Regions from separate parts of the Kineococcus esterisolvens genome, predicted to be linked through region 1. Evidence: riboswitches for the same ligand, from Rfam matches in the RefSeq annotation. Region 1 holds a riboswitch; each other region holds the start of a gene.
The links. Region 1 has a riboswitch for S-adenosylmethionine ahead of ACRYR8_RS00505 (sulfurtransferase). Riboswitches for the same ligand answer to the same signal wherever they lie in the genome.

Region 1 (3,265 bases):
GGGCCTGGCTCGTGCACGCCGCCACCGGCGACCCGCGCGAGGACGCCGCCGCCGCCTCGCTGGCCGAGGCGCGGCGGCTGTGGTGCGTGCAGGCGGGGACCCCCGGCGCGGGTACCGCCGCCGAACCGGCCGTCGTGCGCCGCGACGACGTCGTGGTCTCGGTGAGCGCGGGCGCGGACACCGGACGGGCCAGGGCGCTGGCCGTCCACCTCGGGCAGCGGATCGACTCGGGCGCGGCACCGCTGCGCCGGCACCGCCGCACCCGCGGACGCGTCGTGCTCGTCGGCGGCGGCCCCGGCGAGCCGGAGCTGCTCACCCTGCGGGGACGGCGCCGCCTGGCGGAGGCCGACGTGGTGGTGGTGGACCGCCTCGCCCCCACCGCCGTCCTCGCCGAGCTCGACCCGGACGTCGAGGTCGTCGACGTGGGCAAGACCTCCGGGAACCACCCGGTGCCGCAGGAGGAGATCAACCGGGTCCTGGTGGACGCCGCCCTGGCCGGGCGCACCGTCGTGCGCCTGAAGGGCGGCGACCCCTACGTGCTGGGCCGCGGCGGCGAGGAGGTGCTGGCCTGCCGCGCCGCCGGCGTCGACGTCGAGGTGGTGCCAGGCGTCACCAGCGCCTTCGCGGTGCCCGCCGCGGCGGGGATCCCCGTGACGCACCGCGGGGCTGCGCGCTGCGTCACGGTCCTGTCCGGCCACGAGGACCTCGACGGCGACGACCTGGGCGCGCTCGCCCGCCTCGCCGGGACCCTCGTGGTCCTCATGGGCGTCGCGGCGCTGGACCGGCTCGCCGCCGACCTGCTGGCCGCCGGCCGCGACCCGGCGACCCCGGTCGCCGTCGTGCAGGACGGCTGGAGCCCCCACCAGCGCACCACCACCGCACCGCTGGCCGACATCGCCCGGGTGGCCCGCGAGGCCGGCGTGCGGGCACCGGCCGTCGTCGTCGTCGGCGAGGTCGTCACGGCGCTGGGACCCACCGGGCCCTGAGCGTTCCCGAGCCGCCCCGGACGCGGGAGGACGGCCCCTGCGGGGTCCGGCGGCACGAGGCCGCGGGACCCGCAGGGGCCGTCGCGGGGTTCCCGGAGGGCTCAGCGCTCGCCGGGCTCGGGACCCACGACGATGGGCGCGCGCACCGCGTTGCCCCACTCCGTCCAACTGCCGTCGTAGTTGCGGACGTCCTCCAGCCCCAGCAGGTGCGTCAGCACGAACCACGTGTGGCTGGACCGCTCACCGATGCGGCAGTAGGTGATGGTCTGCGTGGTGGGGGTCAGGCCCGCACCGGCGAAGTAGATCTCCTCCAGCGCCGCGCGGTCCTTGAAGGTGCCGTCCTCGGCGGCCGCCTTCGCCCACGGAACGCTCGCCGCGCCGGCGATGTGACCGCCGCGCAGCGTGCCCTCCTGCGGGTAGTCGGGCATGTGGGTGCGCTCGCCCGTGTACTCCGGCGCCGAGCGCACGTCCACGAGGCCGCCACGGTGCTCGCGCACGTCGGGCGCGAACGCCCGCACGCGACTGTCGTCGCGCTCCACCACGGGGTACTCGGTGCGCTGGCGCTGCGGCACCTCGGTGGTCAGCTCACGTCCCTCGGCGGCCCACTTGGCGCGACCGCCGTCCAGCAGCCGCACGTCCTCGTGGCCGAACAGGGTGAACACCCACAGCGCGTACGCGGCCCACCAGTTGCTCTTGTCGCCGTACAGCACGATGGTGTCGTCGCGGCTGATCCCCTTGGCGGAGAGCAGTTCCGCGAACGCCGCGCCGTCCAGGTAGTCGCGGGTCACCGGGTCGTTGAGCTCGGTGTGCCAGTCCACCTTCACCGCGCCGGGAACGTGACCGGTCTCGTACAGCAGGACGTCCTCGTCGCTCTCGACGACGACCAGGCCCTCCCGGCCCAGGTTCTCGGCGAGCCAGGCGGTGCTCACCAGCTTCTCCGGGTGGGCGTAACCGGCGAACTTCTCGTCGGTGGTGTCGGCGGGCACCGCGGTGGACGTGGGGGTCGACATGCGTTCTCTCTCCAGGGCGTGACGTGGGGCTTCCGGCCGCCGTGCAGCGGCCGGGCGGGTGGGGGTGCTCCCGCCGGAGCGGCCTCGTGGAGGCCGTCGGCCGGGGCACCGGCGGGCGGGGGGGGGGGGGGGGGGGGGGGGGGGCCCCGCGGCCGGGCGGCGGGGGGGCGCGCGGCGGGCCGGGCCCGGGGGGGGGGGGGCCCCCGCCGCCGCCCCCCCGCCCCCCCCCGCGGTCCGGCCGGGTTCCGCAGCGGTCAGCGACAGGCCGCGGAACCGCGCCGGCACAGGTCGATGTGCCGGCGGGAGTGCAGTTCGGTGGTGCGGTCCTGAGTCATGCCGTGCCCTCCATCGGTCCTGGCGGAAGCACCCACGCCCTGCGGGAGGGGGGTTGCTGCGGCGTCGTCGAGCCAGGTCTCTCGGCCGCTCTGGATGGTCGTGGGCCACACCGTGCCCGTTGCGCAGGCACGCTGTCAACCTCCTCGTGCTCCGACCCGGCGGAGCGACCCGCCGCTCCCGCGGTGCTCAACCGGCGGCGCTCACGTCCTGCGTCACCTCGAGGACCCGGCAGGCCACCGCCCCGGTGACCCCGCTGCCCCGCACCGCGACCGTGACGGTCTGCCCCGGGGCGAGGCCCGCCACGTCGGTGCGCCCCTCCCCGAGGGTGGCGTCGGCGGCGTCCACCCACTCCACCGCGACCGACAGGCTGCGCGTGCGTTCCGCGGTGCCGGTGACCGACACGGTCGCGGTGGCCGTCCCGGACGCGCCCGCCTCGCCGCAGGAGAGCACCTCGACGCCCTCGGGGGACCCGGAGGGGCGCGTGCCCGCCGCTCCCCCGGCGACCGGCCCCGCCGTCCCCCCGGGGGGCTCCTGCGCCTGCTGGACCACGTCCCCGCGTGCCTCGACCGTGACGGCCACCACCGCGGCGACGGCGCCCGCGGACAGCACCAGCCCCGCACGGGCCGCCCGGGAGGTGCGCGCGCGCCGCAGGGCAGCGGCGGCGACGAGGAGGCCCAGCACCGCCAGGACCAGGGCGAGCACGTGCAGCCGCGGCACGAACGCGACCAGGGCACCCGCCACGGCCAGGACCACGGAGGCCAGGGCGGCGCCGCGCGCGCGGCCGTCGGTGGGTGGTGCCGATCGCGGGGTCGTGGTCACGGTGCGTCCCGGGGCTCGTCGTCGTGCTCCTGGCCCTCCCAGGGTAGGCACTGCGGCGACGGACACCACCCGGGCGGGCGGGAGTGCGGGGAACGACGGAGGGGCTGGTCCCTC
Region 2 (3,265 bases), on a different contig from region 1:
CGGTCTCGTCGCCCATCGCGAGGGCGTCCAGCCGCGGCCCCCACGCGGTGAGCAGGGTGACGGTGGCGGCGACCACGACGAGCACGGCCGCCAGGGGCGCGCCCCACGCGGCCAGGCCCAGCGAGCCCAGCAGCCAGAACACCACCGAGCGGGCGCCCTCGGCCGATCCGGAGGCGAAGACGAGGAAGCTGGTGGCCGCGTGCAGTGCGTAGCCGACCGCGACGCCCGACAGCAGCAGCCGGGCCGAGGTGACCTGCCCCGCGCTGCGCGCCACGGCGTACACGAGCACCGAGGCGGCCAGCGCACCGGTGAAGGCGCTGCCGGACAGCGCGTGCTCGCCCCAGCCGGCGCCGGCGCCCAGCAGCAGCGCCGCCGCGGCGCCCGTGGAGGCGCCGGAGCTGACGCCCAGCAGCTGCGGGTCGGCCAGCGGGTTGCGCACCATGGCCTGCAGGGCCGCCCCGCACACCGCCAGCCCGGCGCCCACGGCCAGGCCCAGCAGCACCCGCGGCAGCCGCACGTCCCACACGACGGCCTCCACGACCGGGTCGGGCACCACTGCCGGGGAGCGGGTCCCGGGCAGGTGGTGGGCCACCACGCGCAGGACGTCGGCGGGCTCGACGGCCGCCGCGCCCACGGCCGCGCCCGCCAGCGCGGCGGCGACGGTCAGCGCGGCGAGCGCGGTGAGTGCGACGGCGCCGCGCCGCCCCCGCGCGCGGCGGCCCAGCGGGTCGCGCGGCAGCGGGGGGGACGATCGGGCCGGTGCACCGGTTGCCGGCACGGGGGACCTCCTGCGGGCGTCGACCGGTGGGGCTTGTTGCAACTTACTCGCGACAAGCCCCGGTGGCCGTACCGGTCCCCGCGGACGGCGGGCAAGCGGGCACGACCGGGCACGACCGGAAGGGACCGGAAGGGACCGGAAGGGACCGGACACGTTTTGACCTCCGATCCGGCACCTCGTTACCATTGCTCCCGGCATCGAGCGTCAGCGACAAGCCCTGGCTGGCTGACCGGCAACCCTCGTCCGCGGTGGGGTGCTCCAGGTGAAAGCCCGGCGGGACGGAGCGTCCCGCAAGCGTGTGGCCGTGCCGTCACGGAGGTGGCGGGAACGGCCTGGCCGAGCAGGAGGCAACCCGTCGTGAGCCCGCGCGCCACGTCCCCCTCGTGTCCCCGGGGCGGCGCCGCCACCCGCGGCTGACCGCCCCGCCCACGCCGCCCGCCCGTCCGGGTGCCGGCGGCGGACCGATCCCGCACCACCCCTCACGAGGAGCCCGTCGTGTCCAGCGCCACCCCGCCCGCCCTGCCCGACAAGCCGCAGCGCAGCAAGCTGCCGATCCTCATCGGCGCCGCCGTCGTCGTGGTCGTCGCCGTCGTCATCGCGCTCGTCGTGCGCAACACCGGTGAGGACACCACCACCACCGCCGCCGGCGGCGAGACCGTCCGCATCGGCGTGACCGACCAGGCCGAGCCGTACTGGAACACCTACGTCGACCTGGCGCAGGAGCGCCTCGGCGTCGACGTCGAGCTGGTGAACTTCTCCGACTACAGCCTGCCGAACCCGGCGCTGAGCCAGGGCGAGGTCGACCTCAACCAGTTCCAGCACACCCAGTACCTCGCGAACTACAACGTCACCGCGGGCGACGACCTGCAGCCCGTCGGCTCCACCGCCGTGTACCCGCTGCCGCTGTACTCCACCGAGCACGACGACCCGTCGCAGTTCCCGCAGGGCGCGAAGATCGCCATCCCCGACGACGCGATCAACGAGGCGCGCGCGCTGCTCGTTCTCCAGGACGCCGGCCTGCTGACCCTGGCCGGTGGCGGCTCCGCGTTCTCCACCGTCGCGGACGTGGAGACCTCCACGGTCGAGGTCGTCCCGCTGGACGCCTCCCAGACCGCCGGTGCCCTGCAGAGCGGTTCCGTGGCCGGCGCCGTGGTGAACAACAACTACGCCACCAGCGCCGGACTGCCGGTCGACGCCGTCGTCCACCAGGACGACCCGGAGAGCGAGTCCGCCGTGCCCTACGTGAACCTCTTCGTCTCCCGCGCCGAGGACACCGGGAACCAGACCTACCTCGACCTCGCCGAGCTCATCCACGACCCCGCCGTGCAGGAGGAGTTCGTCAAGAGCTACCCGCAGGCCGTCGTCCGCGACGTCGACGCCGCCACCCTGCAGGAGCAGCTGGTGGACGTCGAGGAGGACGCGCGGGCGGCGCAGGGCTGAGATGGCCGACCCCATCGTGCGCCTGCAGGGCGTCACCAAGCGGTACGAGCGCTCCGGGAAGGTCGTCACCGCCGTCGACGACGTCAGCCTCGACGTGCACGCCGGCGAGGTCCTCGCCGTCATCGGGTACTCCGGGGCCGGCAAGTCCACGCTCGTGCGGCTGGTGAACGCCCTGGAGGCGCCCACGTCCGGGACGGTCACCGTCGCCGGGCGGGAGCTGACGCGACTGCCCGAGAAGCAGTTGCGGGCCGCGCGCCGGGAGATCGGCATGATCTTTCAGCAGTTCAACCTGTTCCGCTCCCGCACCGTCGCCGGGAACGTCGCCTACCCGCTGAAGGTGGCCGGCGTGGACAAGGCGCAGCGCGAGGCGCGGGTGGCGGAGCTGCTGGACTTCGTCGGCCTGCTGGAACGCGCCCACGCCCACCCGGAGCAGCTGTCCGGCGGGCAGAAGCAGCGCGTCGGCATCGCCCGCGCGCTCGCGACGAACCCGCCGCTGCTGCTGGCCGACGAGGCCACCAGCGCGCTGGACCCGGAGACCACCACCGAGGTCCTCTCGCTGCTGCGGCGGGTCAACCGCGAGCTGGGCGTGACGATCGTCGTCATCACCCACGAGATGGACGCGGTGCGGCAGATCGCCGACCGGGTGGCGGTCATGGAAGCCGGCCGCGTCGTCGAGGTCGGCGACGTCTACGACGTGTTCTCCGACCCGCAGACCCCGCCGGCGCAGCGGTTCGTGCGCAGCGTCCTGCACGACCGGCCCACCCCCGAGCAGCTGGCGCGCCTGCGCGACCACCACTCCGGTCGCCTCGTCACCGTGCGGATCACCGACGAGCCGGGCCTGCAGAAGCGCATCGACGACGCGTTCACCACCGCCGGGGTGCGCACCGAGCTCGTGCACGGCGGCGTGGGGGAGCTGCGCGAGCGGCGCATCGGTTCCCTGACCTACGAGGCCACCGGTCCGGACGGGGCGGTGGACGCGGCCCTCGCCGCGCTGCGCGACGCGGGCATCACCGCCGAGGAGGAGGTCTGACGTGGAGGGCTTCACCC
Region 3 (3,265 bases), on a different contig from region 1:
TGACGGTGAGCCCGAAACCCAGCTGCCCGGTGACCGCCGCCATCGCCGAGACCGCCATGAGGGGGTCGTTGACGGGGACCTGCGCGGCGGCGCGCACCGCCGCGTCGCGCGAGCCGCCGTGCACGTCGTACACGCCCAGGACGTCGGCCAGGAACAGCGCGTCGAAACCCCCGCGCTCCAGCAGCTGCGCCAGGTCGGTCCAGTACCGGAGGGTGCGGTACTCGGCGCTGCGGTCCTCCGGACGCGCCCACAACCCGGCGGCCTGGTGGCCGACGCAGGCCATGGCGAAGGCGTTCAAGCGCAGCGGTGCGGTGCTCACGGGGTGGAGTTCTCCGGGGTCGGGACGGTGGCGTCCAGGGGGCGGTGGGCGGTCTCCGGGGACGCGGCGGCCGAGAGGGCGGTCAGCACCGCCAGCAGGCTGAGGTACCCGGCGACCAGCCAGGGCGAGCCGCCGCCCAGGGCCAGCAGCGACGCGGCGATCAGCGGGGTCAGCCCACCACCGAGGACCGCGCCGATGGAGTAACCCAGCGAGGCGCCGCTGTAGCGGGTGCGGGCGGGGAACTGCTCGGCGAAGAACGCGCCCTGCGAGCCGTACATGCTGTCGTGGCCGAGGTTGACGGCGACGACGACGGCGCCGACGATCAGCAACGTCGAGCCGGTGTCCAGCAGCCAGAACGCCGGCACCGTGAAGACCGCGGTGAGCACCGCGCCGAACAGGTACACCGGGCGGCGGCCGAACCGGTCGGAGGCCAGTCCCCACAGCGGAGTGGCGGCCAGGCTCAGCACCGAGGCGACGAGCACGGCGAGCAGGCCGACGTCCCCGCCGTCGTCGCGGACCTGCTCGGTGAGGTAGTTCAGGGCGAACACCGTGTACAGGACGTACCCGCCGTTCTGGCCCAGCCGCATCCCGGTGGTCAGCAGCACGCCCCGGGCGTCCTCGCGCAGCACGTCGACGACCGGGCGGCGGGCGACGGCGCCCTCGCGCCGCAACTCGGCGAACACCGGCGAGTCGGCCACCTTCAGGCGGATGACCAGGCCGACGACGACGAGCACGGCGCTGGCCAGGAACGGCACCCGCCAGCCCCAGGACAGGAACTGCTCGGGCGTGGTGAGGGTCCGGGTCAGCCAGAAACCCCCGCTCGCCAGCACCATCCCGGCCGCCGACCCCATCTGCGGCACGGCCCCGAACAGGCCGCGGCGTCCCGGCGGGGCGTGCTCGACCGCCAGCAGCACCGCGCCGCCCCACTCGCCGCCGGCGGAGAACCCCTGCAGCAGGCGGGCGGTCACGAGGAGCACGGGTGCCGCGACGCCGATCGAGGCGTACGTGGGCAGCAGGCCGATGAGGGCCGTCGAGGCGCCCATCAGCAGCAGGGAGGCGACCAGGACCTTCTTGCGCCCCAGACGGTCCCCGAGGTGCCCGGCGACCGCACCGCCCAGCGGCCGCGCCACGAAACCCACCGCGTAGGTGGCGAAGGCGGCGATGACGCCCACGGCGCCGTCGACCTGCGGGAAGAACAGCGGGGCGAACACCAGGGCGGCCGCCGTGCCGTAGAGGTAGTAGTCGTACCACTCGATCGTGGTGCCGACGAAGCTGCCGAGCGCAGCGCGACGGCGCAGGACGCGCTCGTCGACGTTCGAGGGCACGAGGACACGGGCAGAGCTCACCGGGACTCCCATCGGTCCTGGCGGAAGCACCTTCCCCGAGGGGTGGTTGCTGCGGCGTCGTCGAGCCAGGTCTCTCGGCCGCTCTGGATGGTCGTCCGGAAACCTAGGGCACGACGACGCCCGCGCGCAAACCAGCGCGGTTCAGGAGCGGCGGCGGCGGATCTCGTCGCTCAGCGCGGGCAGGACCTCGGTGAGGTCGCCGACGATCCCGTAGTCGGCGAACTCGAAGATCGGCGCGTCGGGGTCGCTGTTGACGGCCACGACGGTCACCGAGGCGGCCATCCCGCCGCGGTGGTGCACCGCGCCGGAGACGCCCGCGCCGACGTACAGGCGCGGGCTGATGGTGACGCCGGTCTGCCCGACCTGGGCCTCGTGCCCGATCCAGCCCTCGTCGGTGGCCACGCGGGTGGCGCCCACGGCGCCGCCGAGGACGTCGGCGAGCTCCTCCACGAGCGAGAAGTCGCCCTCCACGCCGCGACCGCCGACGACGACGACCTCCGCCTCGGCCAGCGCCGGGCGGTCGGAGGTGGGCCGGGGCTCGCGGGAGTGGACGGTGACCGCGCGGGCCGCGGCGGAGGCGGCCACGCGGTGCTCCACGACGTCCAGGGCACCGGCGCCGTCCACCGGGGCGGCCTGCACGGCGTTCGGGGCCAGCGCCACGACCCCGAAGGGGGCGGTGACGGCGCAGCGGGTGGTCCAGGTGCCGGCCAGGACGGTCTTGCCGGCGACGAAGCGGCCGTCGGCGCCGAGCTCGAGGGCACCGGCGCCGGTGACGACGCCCGCGCCGGTGCGCCCGGCCAGGCGGGCGGCGACCTCCTTGCCCTCGAAGGTGGACGCGACCAGCAGCAGCGGGGCGTCCACCTCGGCGCGCACGGCCTCGAGGGCGTCCACGACGGAGGCGGTGAGGCGGTCGTCGGCACCCTCGACGAGGACGTGGTGCAGCACGGCGGCACCGTGCGCGGCGACGGCGGCGCGCGCCTCCTCGCCCGGGGCCGCGCCGACCCACACGGCGTGCACCCGCGCGCCCGGCACGTCGCGGGCCAGGGTCAGCAGCTCCAGGGCGGTGGGGCGCAGCCGCCCGTCGCCGTGGTCGAGCAGGACGAGGAGGTTCACGCGAAACCCTTCCGCACCAGGTAGTCCACGAGGGCCGGCACCGTCTCGGCGCCGCCGGTCACCAGCACGCGGTCGCCGCGCTCGGGGCGCGGTGCGGCCTCCAGGACGCGCGTGGCGGAGCCGTCGAGCCCGACGGTGGCGGGGTCGACGCCGAGGTCGGCCAGCGAGAGCACCGCGACCGGCTTCTTGCGCGCGGCGAGGATGCCCCTGAAGTCGGGGAAGCGGGCGCGGAACGCCTGGTCGGTCACCGACAGCACCGCCGGCGCGGGGGCGCTGAGCACCTCGACGTCGGTGGAGGTCTCCCGGCGCACCCGCACGGTGCCGCCCTCGACGGTGATCTCGTCGGCGAGGGTGAGCTGCGGCCAGTCCAGCAGCGCGGCCAGGGCCGCGGGCACCAGCGAGGTGAGCCCGTCCAGGCCCGCCATGCCGGCCACGACCACGTCGACGGGCCGCTCGGCGTGCAGGTGCCGCACGGCCGCCGCCAGGA

Region 2: linked by a shared signal. The riboswitch ahead of ACRYR8_RS18605 (MetQ/NlpA family ABC transporter substrate-binding protein) and the one ahead of ACRYR8_RS00505 (sulfurtransferase) in region 1 are both predicted to bind S-adenosylmethionine.
Region 3: linked by a shared signal. The riboswitch ahead of ACRYR8_RS01875 (MFS transporter) and the one ahead of ACRYR8_RS00505 (sulfurtransferase) in region 1 are both predicted to bind S-adenosylmethionine.

The regions. Positions count from the first base shown of each region.
Region 1 is NZ_JBJLRI010000001.1:110,325-113,589, forward strand. It holds gene cobA (uroporphyrinogen-III C-methyltransferase) at 1-986, shown strand, start outside; gene ACRYR8_RS00505 (sulfurtransferase) at 1,088-1,996, opposite strand; SAM riboswitch class I at 2,339-2,432, opposite strand; gene ACRYR8_RS00510 (FxLYD domain-containing protein) at 2,519-3,151, opposite strand.
Region 2 is NZ_JBJLRI010000082.1:11,908-15,172, forward strand. It holds gene ACRYR8_RS18600 (FecCD family ABC transporter permease) at 1-778, opposite strand, end outside; SAM riboswitch class IV at 972-1,081, shown strand; gene ACRYR8_RS18605 (MetQ/NlpA family ABC transporter substrate-binding protein) at 1,274-2,218, shown strand; gene ACRYR8_RS18610 (methionine ABC transporter ATP-binding protein) at 2,220-3,248, shown strand.
Region 3 is NZ_JBJLRI010000003.1:16,453-19,717, forward strand. It holds gene ACRYR8_RS01870 (LLM class flavin-dependent oxidoreductase) at 1-319, opposite strand, end outside; gene ACRYR8_RS01875 (MFS transporter) at 316-1,665, opposite strand; SAM riboswitch class I at 1,671-1,759, opposite strand; gene ACRYR8_RS01880 (electron transfer flavoprotein subunit alpha/FixB family protein) at 1,807-2,778, opposite strand; gene ACRYR8_RS01885 (electron transfer flavoprotein subunit beta/FixA family protein) at 2,775-3,265, opposite strand, start outside.